2 regions of the Streptomyces sp. NPDC059037 genome follow, and region 1 is predicted to be linked to the other one. Evidence: riboswitches for the same ligand, from Rfam matches in the RefSeq annotation. Region 1 holds a riboswitch; the other holds the start of a gene.
The links. A riboswitch is a leader RNA that binds a small molecule or an ion and turns the genes downstream of it on or off. The one in region 1 is predicted to bind cobalamin.
Positions count from the first base shown of each region.

Region 2: linked by a shared signal. The riboswitch ahead of ACFWY6_RS07180 (cobalamin biosynthesis protein) and the one ahead of metE (5-methyltetrahydropteroyltriglutamate--homocysteine S-methyltransferase) in region 1 are both predicted to bind cobalamin.

Region 1 is NZ_JBHYIG010000093.1:10,622-16,935, reverse strand. It holds gene ACFWY6_RS20475 (amino acid ABC transporter ATP-binding protein) at 231-1,010, shown strand; gene ACFWY6_RS20470 (transporter substrate-binding domain-containing protein) at 1,044-1,883, shown strand; gene ACFWY6_RS20465 (amino acid ABC transporter permease) at 1,959-2,624, shown strand; gene ACFWY6_RS20460 (amino acid ABC transporter permease) at 2,621-3,553, shown strand; cobalamin riboswitch at 3,583-3,779, shown strand; gene metE (5-methyltetrahydropteroyltriglutamate--homocysteine S-methyltransferase) at 3,956-6,289, shown strand.
Region 2 is NZ_JBHYIG010000021.1:4,761-13,265, forward strand. It holds gene ACFWY6_RS07155 (alpha/beta hydrolase) at 1-1,134, opposite strand; gene ACFWY6_RS07160 (class II aldolase/adducin family protein) at 1,598-2,260, opposite strand; gene ACFWY6_RS07165 (lysozyme) at 2,438-3,178, shown strand; gene ACFWY6_RS07170 (anion permease) at 3,370-4,641, shown strand; gene ACFWY6_RS07175 (hypothetical protein) at 4,654-4,890, shown strand; cobalamin riboswitch at 5,021-5,159, shown strand; gene ACFWY6_RS07180 (cobalamin biosynthesis protein) at 5,284-6,285, shown strand; gene ACFWY6_RS07185 (cobyric acid synthase) at 6,282-7,790, shown strand; gene cobN (cobaltochelatase subunit CobN) at 7,787-8,505, shown strand, end outside.

The DNA of each region.
Region 1 (6,314 bases):
TCGCAGGTCGTCGGTGAAGCCGGTGTCGCTGAAGCAGAGCAGCTGGTGTCGGGGGTGTGCGGCTGCGTGCGGTTCTGGAGGAGGCCGCGGATGTGACGCGGCCGCTCCAGGTGGCCGACGATGTGCGTGGCGATCATTGAACCGGCGGCAAAGGGGGCCTGACCTGCATTTTCTACCTTGCGCCGCTCTCGGCGTGCGGCTTCCTCCTGGAAGACGGAGTATGAAAGCCGATGAGCGGAGTAGCCGTGACCAATGAAATTCCCACCCCGGCCACAGGCGATCTGGTTGTGCTGAGCGGCGTCAACAAACACTTCGGCGAGCTGCATGTCCTCCAGAGCATCGACCTGACCATTGCCCGTGGCGAGGTTGTCGTCGTCATCGGGCCGTCCGGGGGCGGGAAATCCACGCTGTGCCGTGCCATCAATCGCCTGGAGACCATCGATTCGGGTGAGATCGTCATCGATGGAAAGCCCCTGCCCGACGAAGGCCGTGAGCTGGCCGCGTTGCGGGCCGATGTGGGCATGGTCTTCCAGTCCTTCAACCTCTTCGCGCACAAAACCGTGCTGCACAACGTGACGCTCGGCCAGGTCAAGGTGCGTAAGAAGGACAAGAAGGCAGCCGAGGACCGGGCGCGTCAACTGCTCGACCGGGTGGGCGTCGGCTCCCAGGCGGAGAAGTACCCCGCGCAGCTCTCCGGTGGCCAGCAGCAGCGCGTCGCGATCGCCAGAGCGCTGGCCATGGACCCGAAGATCATGCTCTTCGACGAGCCGACCTCCGCGCTCGACCCCGAGATGATCAACGAGGTGCTCGAGGTGATGCAGCAGCTCGCCCATGACGGAATGACCATGGTCGTCGTCACCCACGAGATGGGGTTCGCCCGTTCGGCCGCCAACCGTGTGGTGTTCATGGCGGATGGCCGCATCGTGGAAGAGACGACCCCCGCGCAGTTCTTCAGCAACCCGAGCAGCGAGCGGGCCAAGGACTTCCTTTCGAAGATCCTGCACCACTGATCCGGGGGGCCTTGAGCACTAGGAATGATCACCATGAAGCTTCACAAGGTCACTGTCACGGCCGCCGCTGCGCTCGTGCTGTCCCTGACCGCCGCCGGCTGCAGTTCGGACGACGACGGCGGCGGCGACACGAGCTCGGACGGCAAGAAGATCACCATCGGCATCAAGTTCGACCAGCCGGGCATCGGCCTGAAGACGCCGGACGGCAAGTACACGGGCTTCGACGTCGACGTGGCCACCTACGTCGCCAAGGAGCTGGGACACGACCCCGGCGACATCGAGTGGAAGGAAGCCAAGAGCGCCGACCGCGAGACGCTGCTCGAGCGCGGTGACGTCGACTTCATCGCCGCCTCGTACTCGATCAACCCCGAGCGCGAGAAGAAGGTCGACTTCGCAGGCCCCTACCTCCTGGCACACCAGGACGTCCTGATCCGGGCGGACGACGACTCCATCACGAAGCCCGCGGACCTCAACAACAAGAAGCTCTGCTCGGTCACGGGCTCCACATCCGCGCAGAACGTCAAGGACAAGATCGCGCCGCAGGCCCAGCTGCAGGAGTACGGCGGCTACTCGGAGTGCCTGACCGGCCTGGAGAACAAGGTCATCGACGCCCTGACCACCGATGACTCGATCCTCGCCGGTTATGCCGCGCAGCCCGAGTTCAAGGGCAAGTTCAAGCTCGGCGGATTCAAGCTGAGCAACGAGAACTACGGCATCGGCGTAGAGAAGGGCAGCGATCTCAAGGCGCAGATCAACACCGCCCTGGAGAAGATGGTCAAGGACGGCGCCTGGGACGACGCCGTCAAGAAGAACTTCGGCCCGGCCAACTACAAGAACGAGCCCGCACCGAAGATCGGCGTCATCGTCAGCTGAGGCGGGTGACCCGAGGCGCGCCGTCCTCGCGGCGGCGCGCGTCGCCCCTTCACGTACGCGGAAGGCCGGGAGACCGTGTTCGACTTTCTCGAAGGCTACGACCTGCTGGCTGCCTTCTGGGTGACGGTGCAGCTCACCTTCTACTCCGCCATCGGTGCCCTGATCTGGGGAACGGTGCTGGCCGCCATGCGCGTCAGTCCCGTGCCGCTGATGCGTGGCTTCGGCACCGCCTACGTCAACGTGGTCCGGAACATCCCGCTCACCGTGATCATCGTCTTCACCTCGCTGGGCCTGTTCCAGACGCTCGGCGTCACCCTCGGCGCCGACGACTTCACGACGATCAACTTCCGGCTCGCCGTGCTCGGTCTGATCGTCTACACCGCGTCGTTCGTCTGTGAGGCGCTGCGGTCCGGCATCAACACGGTGCCCATGGGCCAGACGGAGGCGGCGCGTGCCATCGGCCTGAACTTCCCCCAGGTGCTGAGGCTCATCGTTCTTCCGCAGGCCTTCCGTTCCGTGGTGGGCCCACTGGCGAACGTACTGATCGCCCTGACCAAGAACACCACGGTGGCCGCCGCGATCGGCGTCGCCGAGGCGGCGGCGCTGATGCGGGAGATGATCGAGAACGAGGCTCAACTCATCCTCATCTCCGCCATCTTCGCGTTCGGATTCATCTGCCTCACCCTCCCGACCGGGCTGTTCCTCGGCTGGGTGAGCAAGAAGGTGTCGGTGAGGCGATGAGTGCGCAGAACGTCCTGTACGACGCCCCGGGGCCGCGCGCCAAGCGGCGCAATGTGCTGCTCACGGTGGTGTTCCTGATCGCACTCGCCGCCCTGATCTGGTGGGTGGTCCAGAGCCTCGCCGACAAGAACCAGCTCGAGTGGGTCAAATGGCGGCCCTTCTTCACGGACTCCCGGGCCTGGGAGACGTACATCCTGCCGGGGCTCAAGAACACGCTCATCGCCGCTGCACTGTCCATGGTCATCGCGCTGCCGCTCGGGGCGCTGTTCGGCATCGCCCGGCTCTCGGACCACTGGTGGGTGCGGGGCGCGGCGGGCACCGTCGTGGAGTTCTTCCGCGCCATCCCGGTGCTGATCCTGATGCTCTTCGCGAACGCGGCGTACTCCGAGTACACCGACATCAGCCCCGCCAGCCGGCCGCTCTACGCCGTCGTCACCGGTCTCGTCCTCTACAACGCCTCCGTACTCGCGGAGATCGTACGAGCCGGAATCCTGTCCCTGCCCCGCGGCCAGACCGACGCGGCCAAGGCGATCGGCATGCGCAAGAACCAGGTCATGCGCCACGTGCTGCTGCCGCAGTCGGTCACCGCGATGCTCCCGGCGATCGTCAGCCAGCTGGTGGTCATCGTGAAGGACACCGCGCTGGGCGGCGCGCTGATCGGGTTCTCCGAACTCCTCGCGTCGGTCCGCCCGATGAGCGCGAACTACGGCGCCAACACCATCGCCAGCTTCACCGTGGTCTCGGTGATCTTCGTCGTACTGAACTTCGCGCTCACATCCTTCGCGAGCTGGCTGGAAGGCAGGCTGCGGCGCGGCAAGAAGTCCACCGGCGCGGTGGTCACCGCGGACGCGGTCGAGACGCTTGCGACACCGGGCGAGCACTTGGGCCGTGACGATCTCGGGGGAACGGACGGCACCTCCAGCAAGTGACCACGTACGTATAGGCTGCCCCACGCAGCTGGTTCGCCCTGTCCGCCAGGCAGGCGCGTCGTAAGAGGGAACCCGGTGGGAATCCGGGACTGCCCCGCAGCGGTGAGCGGGAACGACCGCCGTCATACGCACTGGATTCGCCTGCGGATCCGGGAAGCGACGGCCAGTAGGTGCCTCGTCCTCCTTCGGGAGGGCTCGGCGGGCCCGTGAGTCCGAAGACCTGCCACTGCCCGTGCGCGAAGGAGCGCACGGCATCTCGGTGACCTCGAGGGCGGGTCGGCGGCGGAAGCGAGCATCCCCACCCAGGGGCAATCCCATGCCAGGGGCTCGGCTTCCTCGCCCTTTCTTCGCGCCCTCGTCCCGTCCCGGGAATCAGGACGAGTACTCGCGAAGGAGAGTTCCGTGACCGCCGCATCCACCGACACATCCACCGGCACATCCGCGGCCCGCACTGCCGAGGCCACCGTGTACGGCTATCCCCGGCAAGGCGCCGACCGGGAACTGAAGAAGGCCATCGAGGGGTACTGGAAGGGGCGGGTCGGCGCGGACGAACTGCGCCGGACCGCCGCCGAGTTGCGCCGCGACAACTGGCGGCAGCTCGTCGACGCCGGGATTCACGAAGTGCCGACCGGGGACTTCTCGTACTACGACCATGTCCTGGACACCAGCGTCATGGTGGGCGCCGTCCCGGACCGTCATCGTGCCGCCGTCGAAGCCGATCCGCTCGACGGGTACTTCGCCATGGCACGCGGCACCCAGGACGTGGCGCCCCTTGAGATGACCAAGTGGTTCGACACCAACTACCACTATCTCGTGCCCGAGTTGGGGCCCGATGTCGTGTTCGGCGCCGACTCGCGCAAGCAGGTCGCCGAGCTGGCCGAGGCCGTCGCGCTCGGGCACACCGGGCGGCCCGTCCTCGTCGGTCCCGTCACCTATCTGCTGCTCGCCAAGCCCGCCCCCGGCGTCGCCCCGGACTTCGAGCCGCTGACGCTCCTCGACCGGCTGCTTCCGGTGTACGCCGAGGTCCTCGCCGATCTGCGGGCCGCGGGCGCCGAGTGGGTTCAGCTGGACGAGCCCGCCCTGGTGCAGGACCGCAGCCCGGCCGAACTGAACGCCGTCGCCCGGGCCTACCGCCATCTCGGCGCGCTCACCGACCGGCCCCGACTGCTCGTCGCCTCCTATTTCGACCGGCTCGGAGAGGCCCTGCCCGTCCTCGCGAAGGCTCCCGTCGACGGCCTCGCCATCGACTTCACCGGGCCCGCCGCCGCCAATCTCGACGATCTCGCCGCCGTCGGCGGTCTGCCCGGCAAGCGTCTTGTCGCCGGCGTCGTCGACGGCCGCAATGTGTGGATCAACGACCTGGGGAAGTCCCTGGCCGTGCTCGGTACGTTGCTCGGGCTCGCCGGGCGCGTCGACGTGGCCGCCTCCTGCTCCCTGCTGCACGTCCCGCTGGACGCCGACGCCGAGAAGGGGCTTGATCCGCAGATCGCCCGCTGGCTGGCCTTCGCCCGGCAGAAGACCGGCGAGATCGCCACCCTCGCCCGTGGCCTGGGGGAAGGAACCGGGGCCATTGCCGCCCGACTCGCCGCGAATCGCGCCGACTTGGCTTCGCGCGCCAGTTCCTCGCTCACCCGCGACCCGGTGGTGCGCGCCCGCGCCGCGGCCGTCACCGACGCGGACACCCGCCGTTCCCAGACGTACGCCGAGCGGGTCGCCGCCCAGCGCGAACGGCTGCGCCTTCCGCTGTTGCCGACGACGTCCATCGGCTCCTTCCCGCAGACCGGCGAACTGCGCACCGCCCGCGCCGACCTGCGCGCCGGCCGCATCGGCGCGGCCACGTACGAGGAGCGCATCGAGGCCGAGATCCGCGAGGTCATCTCCTTCCAGGAGAAGACCGGCATCGACGTCCTGGTGCACGGCGAGCCCGAACGCAACGACATGGTGCAGTACTTCGCCGAGCGGCTCACCGGATATCTCGCCACGCAGCACGGCTGGGTCCAGTCCTACGGGACGCGCTATGTCCGTCCGCCGATCCTGGCCGGCGACATCTCCCGCCCCGAGCCGATGACGGTGCGCTGGACCGCGTACGCCCAGTCGCTCACACGGCAGCCGGTCAAGGGCATGCTCACCGGCCCGGTCACCATGCTCGCCTGGTCCTTCGTCCGCGACGACCAGCCCCTCGCCGACACCGCACGCCAGGTCGCGCTCGCCCTGCGCGACGAGGTCAACGACCTGGAGGCGGCGGGGAGTTCGGTGATCCAGGTGGATGAGCCCGCGCTGCGCGAGACGCTGCCGCTGCGCGCCGCCGACCACGGCGGGTATCTCGCCTGGGCCACCGAGTCCTTCCGGCTCAGCACGAGCGGCGTACGGCCGGACAGCCAGATCCACACCCACATGTGCTACGCCGAGTTCGGCGACATCCTCCAGGCCATCGACGACCTCGACGCCGATGTCATCAGCCTGGAGGCGGCCCGCTCGCACATGCAGGTCGCCGACGAACTCGGCGCGTCCGGCTATCCCCGCGAGGTCGGGCCCGGCGTGTACGACATCCACTCCCCGCGCGTGCCCGACGCCGAAGAGGTGACTGCCTTGCTGCGCAAGGGACTTGAGGCGATCGCGCCGGAGCGGCTCTGGGTCAACCCGGACTGCGGTCTGAAGACCCGGGGCTGGACCGAGGTCCGCGCCGCCCTCGAGAACCTGGTCGCCGCCGCGCGCGAGCTCCGTTCCACCCTCTGACCAGGGGCGTACGCGGTGGTGGTGT
Region 2 (8,505 bases), on a different contig from region 1:
CTACATCAGGGGCGTGAGGAAGCGCCGCAGCGCCTCTTCGTAGCCCGCCGGGTCCGCGTTCCACATGGCGCCGTGGGGCGCATCCGGAACCGTGTGGAGAGTGACGAGTTCCGGGCGCCGGGCGGCCAGTTGGCGGGACAGCTCCCAGGGGGCGATGACGTCGTCGGGGCCGTGGAAGAGCAGGGTCGGCACCTTGAGCACGTCGGGGTCGGCGGCCTCCAGGATGCGGTCGCCGCGCAGGCCGGTCCGCCCCTGGGCGGCGCGCACCGCGAGCGGCAGCAGAAAGCCCGGCGTGCGCCGGGCCGCGGCGAGCGCACGCAGGGTGACCTCCCAGTCGAGCACCGGGGAGTCGAGCACGAGGCCGCTGATGCGGTCGCGCAGGGCCGAGTACGCGGCGGCGTGCAGGGCCATGGCCGCGCCGGTGGACCAGCCGTGCACGATCACGTTCTCGGCGCCGTAGCGCACGGCGTAGCGGATGGCCGCGTCGAGATCGCGCCACTCGGTCTCGCCGAGGTGGCCGAGGCCGTCCGGGGAGCGGGGTGCGCCGAGGTCGCCGCGGTAGGCGAGGTCGAGGATGGGGAACTGCAGGCGGTGCAGGAAGTCCATGACGACCATGGGGTGCTCGCGGGTGGTGCCGAGGCCGTGCACGGTGATCACCCAGGTGTCGCGGGCGCCGGGCACGAACCAGGCGGGCAGGCCGCCGAGTTCGCCGGGGATGTCCACGTCAGCGTGGTCGATGTCGAGCGCGGCGTGCGGGTCGCCGATGTACACCTGCGGGGTGAGCCGGACCCGCGCGCCGGGGTCCAGGGTGCCGTGGGTGACGGCTTCCAGGCGGCGTACGACGGTGTCGGCCTCGTGCGGTGCGGAGTCGACGACCGGGCCAATCACCGCGTGGCTGCCGTCGCCGCCGAGGCCGTATCTGCCGGGGCGCAGGCTCGCGAGGGAGCGGGTCAGGGTGATCTGGCCTGCCGCCGTGGCGTGGACCGTGAGGCGGGGCCCCGGCAGGGGGCGGCCTGGCGGGGTCTTGAGGGCGGCGTTGCTGGCGAAGCGGCCTGCCGCGATGGCGGCTGCGCCGGCCAGGAGGGCGGTCGCTGCGGCGGTGACGGCCGTTGCCGTCGCTTGGGCTGGGCGCACCTGTCCAGTGTCGGCGGGGTGGCTTGGTACGGCCAGTGGGCGGGGGGTATGGGGTGACCCCCATTGCGGCGGCTCCGGGCTCTCCCCTGCACCTCCGGGGCTCCGCCCCGGACCCCGCATTTCACCTGCGGACCGTGGGCCGTTTGTGCCCACCCGTTCTGCCGTGCGGAACGCCTGCCCACAAACGGAGCGGCCCGGGTGGGTGGGGAAGCCGCCGGAACACCTGCCCACAAACGGGGCGAGCAGGGCGGGTGGGGAAACCGCCGGAACACCTGCCCACAAACGGGGCGAGCAGGGCGGGTGGGGAAACCGCCGGAACACCTGCCCACAAACGGAGCGGGCAGGGCGGGTGGGGAAGCCGCCGGAACACCTGCCCACAAACGGGGCGGGCAGGGTGGGTGGGGAAGCCGTCGGGAACGCCTGCCCACAAACGGAGCGGCCTGAGGCTCAGCGGACGGGGTAGCTAGGTGTTGCTTTGGCCGTACCCCCGCAGTCGGTCCTCCGCTTCCCGTAGCTGGGCGTCCGACAGCAGGGTCGGTGTGTGGGCCGGGATCGCGCTTGCCGTCAGCCAGAGGCGGCACATCCATTCCAGCTGGGCCGTGCGGTCGTATGCCTGGTCCAGAGTGTCTCCGTATGTGATGGTTCCGTGGTTCTGGAGGAGACAAGCTGTGCGCTCGCGCAGGGCGTGCAGCATGTTCTCGGCCAACTCGTCCGAGCCGTACGGCGCATACCGGGCGACCCGGGCGGGGCCGCCCATCGAGGCCGCCATGTAGTGGATCGGCGGCAGCTCCGGCAGCAGCGTGGAGACGGCCGTGGCGTGCACCGCGTGGGTGTGGACCACGGCCCCGGCGGAGGTGTTGCGGTAGATCGCGAGGTGCATCGGCAGTTCGCTGGTCGGGGTGAGGGCGCCGAAGAGCCGGGTGCCGTCGAGGTCGACGCCGACCGCGTCCCGCGGTGCGAGGCGGTCGTAGGGGACCCCGCTCGGGGTGACCAGGACCGTGCCGCCGACGCGTACGGAGACATTGCCCGACGTGCCGACCACCAGGCCGTCCGAGACGGTCCTGCGAGCGGCCGCGACGAGATCGCCCCAGGCCCGTTCCACCGCGTCCTGCCGCTGCTCAGTCATGCCGTGATCCTGCCAGCCGGGGTCGCGGCACGGCAGTGCGGAGCCGGGGAGTCCGTATCGGCGCGTATGGGCATACATCCCCTTCTGGCGACGATTGGCTGGCGATCGCCCGGCATGCGGTGATCTTCCAGTAACCTCTGGGGGATTTGTCATGCACGTCGCCATCCGGGGGGAAATATGGCTCGTGATCACAAAGCGTCCCGTCGCCGCGCCCGCGTCATCGCCGCCTCAGTGGCAACGCTGGCCCTCAGCGGGACCGCCCTCGCCGAGATTCCGGTTTCGGCGGCGGGCAAGCCGAGGGGCCACGACGTCTCGTCGCACCAGAAGCACGTCAACTGGCAGAAGGCCAAGAGCAAGGGCGCACGCTTCGTGTACGTGAAGGCCACCGAGTCCCACACGTACCGCAATCCCCACTTCAAGCAGCAGTACAACGGCTCCCGCAACGCGGGCATCGTCCGCGGGGCGTACCACTTCGCCGTACCGAGCAAGTCGTCCGGCAGGAAGCAGGCCGCGTACTTCATGAGCCACGGCGGGCGCTGGCGGGGGGACGGCTGGACGCTGCCGCCCGCGCTCGACATCGAGCACAATCCGTACAGCAAACGCAAGTGCTACGGCCTCAGCAAGACCGGCATGGTCAACTGGATCAAGTCGTTCAGCAACGAGGTGCAGCGCCAGACGGGGCGCCGTCCCGTGATCTACACGACCACCAAGTGGTGGAACAACTGCACGGGCGGCAGCCGCGCCTTCGGGGCGAATCACGCACTGTGGCTCGCGCGCTGGTCGTCGACGTCGGGGACGCTGCCCAAGGGGTGGTCGTACTTGACCATCTGGCAGTACGACAACAGCGGCAGGCTGCCGGGTGATCAGAATCTCTTCAACGGCTCGATGAACCAGTTGAAGAGGTTCGCCCGAGGGTAGCCAAGAGCCCTTGGAAGCCCGGATTCCGGGCCTCGTGCCGCCGCTCCGGACGATCTCCGTCACGGTTGCGACGCAAGCGGAGCGGCGGCACTTCCGTTCGAGTCACCGCATGGCCCGGCCCAGTTCACTTTCCGTTCACTCAGGTTGCCTACGTTCCACATGCCACTGACGTCCAACAGAAGCCTGGGTAAATGGAACACATCACGCTTCTCCTCGGGATCGTGATCGTTACCGCTCTCGTGTTCGATTTCACGAACGGTTTCCACGACACAGCCAACGCGATGGCTACCACCATCTCGACCGGCGCTCTCAAGCCCAAGACGGCGGTGGCCATGTCCGCCGTGCTGAACCTCGTCGGAGCTTTCCTCTCCGTCGAAGTCGCCAAGACGATCTCTGGCGGCATCGTCAACGAGGACGGACTGAAGACAGAGGTCATATTCGCGGCCCTGGTGGGCGCGATCCTCTGGAATCTGCTGACCTGGCTGGTGGGCCTGCCCTCCAGTTCCTCCCACGCACTCTTCGGCGGCCTCATCGGCGCCGCCGTCATGTCGATGGGCTGGTCGTCGATCAACGGCGGCACCGTCGTCACCAAGATCCTGATCCCGGCCCTCGCCGCGCCGCTCGTGGCGGGTCTCGCCGCGATGGCGGCCACGCGCCTGACGTACCGGATCGGCCGCAACACCGACACCAAGGCGACCGCCAAGGGCTACCGCGCGGGCCAGATCGCCTCCGCCGGCCTCGTCTCGCTGGCGCACGGCACGAACGACGCGCAGAAGACCATGGGCATCATCACGCTCGCCCTGGTCACCGGCGGCGTCCTCAACCCCGGCGCGAACCCCCCGATGTGGGTCATCGTCTCGGCCGGTGTGGCCATCGCGCTCGGCACCTACCTGGGCGGCTGGCGCATCATCCGCACCATGGGCAAGGGCCTCACCGACCTCCAGCCGCAGCAGGGCTTCGCCGCCCAGACCAGCGCCGCGACGGTCATCCTCGCCTCGTCGCACATCGGCTTCTCGCTCTCCACCACGCAGTCCTGCTCCGGCGCCGTGATGGGCGCGGGCCTGGGCCGCAAGGGCGGTGTGGTCCGCTGGTCCACGGCGACCCGGATGTTCGTCGCCTGGGGTCTGACGCTCCCGGCCGCCGGCCTGGTCGGCGCGGGCGCCGAGTTCCTCACCAAGCAGGGCCCCTGGGGCATCGCGGCGACCGCGGCGCTCCTGGTCGGCGGCTCGGCCGTCATCTGGGTGCTCTCGCGGCGCAACGCCGTCGACCACACGAACGTCGCGGACGACGAGATCGGCGGCTCCGACGCGGAGCCGGCGGGCGTCGTGACCACCGCGATCGCCGCCGTCACGCCGCCGCCCACCGGCGCCGCCGCGACGGCCGCCGACGACGACCACGTCAAGGCCACCATCCCGGCCCCGACCGGCTCCGTGGCGGATCCCGCCCGGCCCGCCACGGTGTAAGGACAGATCAGCATGGACATCGACTGGGCAGCTCTCGGCTCCGTCTTCGGAGTCAGCCTCGCGGTGACGGTGGCCCTGGTGGGCCTGTTCACCCTCGGCATCGTCGGCCTCTCCAAGCACGAGGCGGCCACCTCCGGCGCCACTTCCGCCGCTGGCGGCAACGCGGTGGCGGCGCGCGCGGGCGCCTACCTGTGCTTCGCGCTGTGCACGGCCGCGGTGGCGTACGGGATCTATCTGATCGTCGCTTGACGGCCGGAGTTCGTCGCCTGACGACGGAGTTCAAGGTGGGGTGCAGGACGCTTCGGCGCCTTGCGCCCCACCTTCGTATGTGGGCCTTGGCACACTCTCCCGTCGCAGGTCAAAGGCGAGTTGACGGGCGTTCGCGGGGCGTGGTGGACTGCCGGAGCCATTACGGCGGCAGAAGAGGAAGCCGGTGCGAATCCGGCGCGGTCCCGCCACTGTCACCGGGGAGACGACTCCCCGTGAGCCAGGAACTCTCGCCCGCCGATCACGTCGAACCAGGGCGCGGACACCCTGAGTGAGGACATATCGCCATGCGCGGCCGCCCGTTGCCGGTTCCTGTGCCCCCGCCCGTCCAGGCCGGGCCCGTCGCTCCCCTTCACGTAACGGTCGGCTGAACCCATGTGTGCCGATCGCGACTTCGCGTACGGCGCCGCCGCCGGGCTCCTCGGTGATCTGCTTCTCGGTGATCCTCGCCGCGGGCATCCGGTCGCCGCGTTCGGGCGTGCGGCGGGTGCCGTCGAGCGTGTCCTGTGGCGGGACCACCGCGGGTGGGGTGCGCTGCATGCCGTGGTGTGCGCCGGCGGGGCGGCGGGTGCCGCCGCCCTTGCCTCTTCTCTTGTACGTCGCCACTCGCGCGCCGGGTCGGTCGCGCTGACCGCCGCCGCGACCTGGGCCGTGGTCGGCGGGACCTCGCTCGGGCGTGAGGCGCGGGCCATCGGCGGGGCGCTCGCCGCGGGGGACGTCGAGGTGGCGCGGGAGCGGCTGCCGCATCTGTGCGGGCGGGATCCGCAGGCGCTGGATGCCGATGGCATCGCGCGGGCCGTCGTCGAGTCCGTCGCCGAGAACACGTCCGACGCCGTCGTGGGGGCGCTGGTGTGGGGGGCCTTGGCTGGCGTTCCGGGGCTTGTCGGGTTTCGGGCCGTGAACACGTTGGACGCGATGGTGGGGCACAAGTCCGCGAGGTACCTCCGGTACGGGTGGGCGTCCGCTCGGCTCGATGACGTCCTGGGGTGGCCGGGAGCCCGGCTTACCGCCCTGCTGGCGGCTGCTGCTGGGGATTCGCCCTCCGGAGCGCTGCGGGCCTGGCGTGACGATGCCGCCAAGCATCCGAGTCCCAATGCGGGGCCTGTGGAGGCGGCCTTCGCGGGGGCGTTGGGGGTGCGGCTCGGGGGGACTCTCTCGTACGGGGGGCGGGTTGAGCATCGGCCTGTTCTCAACGGGGGTGGGCGGGACGTTGCCGTGGCTGACATCGAGCGGGCTGTGCGGCTGTCTCGGCGGGTTGGCTTGCTGGCGTTGGGGGTTGCCATGGCCGCTCGGGGGAATCGGAGCTCGGCAGCTGGGGCTGTGCCCACCCGTTCCGCCCTGCGGAACGCCTGCCCACAGCAAGGGAGACATACGTGAGTGGCGGACTACTGGTTGCCGGGACCACCTCTGACGCCGGGAAGAGCGTTGTCACCGCCGGGATCTGTCGGTGGCTGGCTCGCAAAGGGGTTTCCGTCGCGCCGTTCAAGGCGCAGAACATGTCGCTCAACTCCTTCGTCACGCGCGAAGGCGCCGAGATCGGGCGGGCGCAGGCCATGCAGGCGCAGGCCGCCCGCGTCGAGCCGAGCGCGCTGATGAACCCCGTGCTGCTCAAGCCGGGCAGCGACCGCAGCAGCCAGGTGGTGCTCATGGGGAAGCCTGTCGGAGAGATGAGTGCTCGGGGCTATCACGGTGGGCGGCAGGAGGCGCTCCTTTCCACCGTCGTGGGATGTCTTGAGGAACTTCGGGGCAGCTATGACGCCGTGATCTGCGAAGGCGCGGGCAGTCCCGCCGAGATCAATCTGCGGCGCACCGACATCGTGAACATGGGGATCGCTCGGGCTGCCCGCTTCCCCGTCGTTGTCGTGGGTGACATTGATCGTGGTGGCGTCTTCGCCTCCTTCTTCGGGACCACCGCGCTGCTCAGTGCCCAGGACCAGGAGCTGGTCGCCGGGTATCTCGTCAACAAGTTCCGGGGCGATGTGTCGCTGCTCGAACCCGGGCTCGACATGCTGCAAGGACTCACCGGGCGGCGCACGTTCGGTGTGCTGCCGTTCCAGCACGGGCTCGGCATCGACGAGGAGGACGGGCTGCGGGTGTCCCTGCGGGGTGCCGTGCGGGAGTCCGTCGTCGCTCCCCCGGTCGGCGAGGACGTGCTGCGGGTCGCCGTCTGTGCCGTACCGCTGATGTCGAACTTCACGGACGTGGACGCGCTCGCCGCCGAACCCGGTGTCGTCGTGCGGTTCGTGGACCGGGCCGAGGAACTCGTCGACGCCGATCTCGTGATCGTGCCGGGGACGCGCGGGACCGTGCGTGCCCTGGAGTGGCTGCGTGAGCGCGGCCTTGCCGACGCCATCGCGCGGCGTGCGGCCGAGGGGCGTCCCGTGCTCGGGATCTGCGGCGGCTTCCAGGTGCTCGGCGAGCACATCGAGGACGACGTGGAGTCGCGCGCGGGGGCCGTGGACGGGCTCGGGCTGCTGCCCGTGCGCGTGCGGTTCGCCCGCGAGAAGACCCTCGCCCGGCCGGTCGGCGAGGCCCTGGGCGAACCCGTCGAGGGGTACGAGATCCATCACGGCGTCGCCCAAGTCCTGGGCGGGGAGCCCTTCTTGGACGGCTGCCGCGTCGGCGAGGTGTGGGGCACGCACTGGCACGGCTCGCTTGAGAGCGACGCGTTCCGGCGGCGCTTTCTCACGGAGGTCGCGCGCGCCGCGGGGCGCCGTTTCGTGCCCGCGCCCGACACCAGCTTCGGCGCACTGCGCGAGGAGCAGCTCGACCTGCTCGGAGACCTGATCGAAGAACACGCGGACACGGACGCGCTGCTCAGCCTGATCGAGACCGGCACACCGTCCGGTCTCCCCTTCATCGCACCGGGGGCACCCTCATGACCGTCCTGCTTCTGTCCACCGCCGACACGGACTTGCTTGCCGCCCGTGCCTCGGGTGCCGGGTACCGCATCGGCAACCCGACCCGGGTCGACGTGCGGGAAGAGCTGCCCGCGCTCATCGAGGGTGCCGACATCGCCGTCGTACGCCTGCTCGGCGGCAAGCGGGCGTGGGAGGACGGGCTCGCGGCGCTGAAGGCCGCGGGGATCCCGACGGTGCTGCTCGGCGGCGAGGCCGTGCCGGACGCGGAGCTGATGGCCGAGTCGACCGTGCACGCGGGGTCCGTGGCCGAGGCGCTGCGGTATCTCGTCGAGGGCGGCACGGGCAATCTGCGCGAGCTGGTGCGCTTCCTCAAGGAGGACGTCCTCGCGGCGGGTCGCGGCCGGGCGTCGGCCGCCGACACGCATGAGCGGCAGAGTGCCGAGCCGCAGAAGATGCCCGAGTACGGGGTGCACGGCGTGCGGGAGTACGTCGAGGGCCGGCCCACCGTCGGTGTGCTCTTCTACCGGGCGCACCAGCTGTCCGGGAACACCGGCTTCGTGGACACGCTGTGCGACGCGATCGAGGCGCGGGGCGCCAACGCCCTTGCCGTGTACTGCGGTTCGCTGCGCGGCGCGGACGCGGGCCTGTACGAGATCCTCGGGCAGGCCGACGCCCTTGTCGCCACCGTCCTCGCGGCGGGCGGCACGCACGCGTCGGGCGCGAGCGCGGGCGGGGA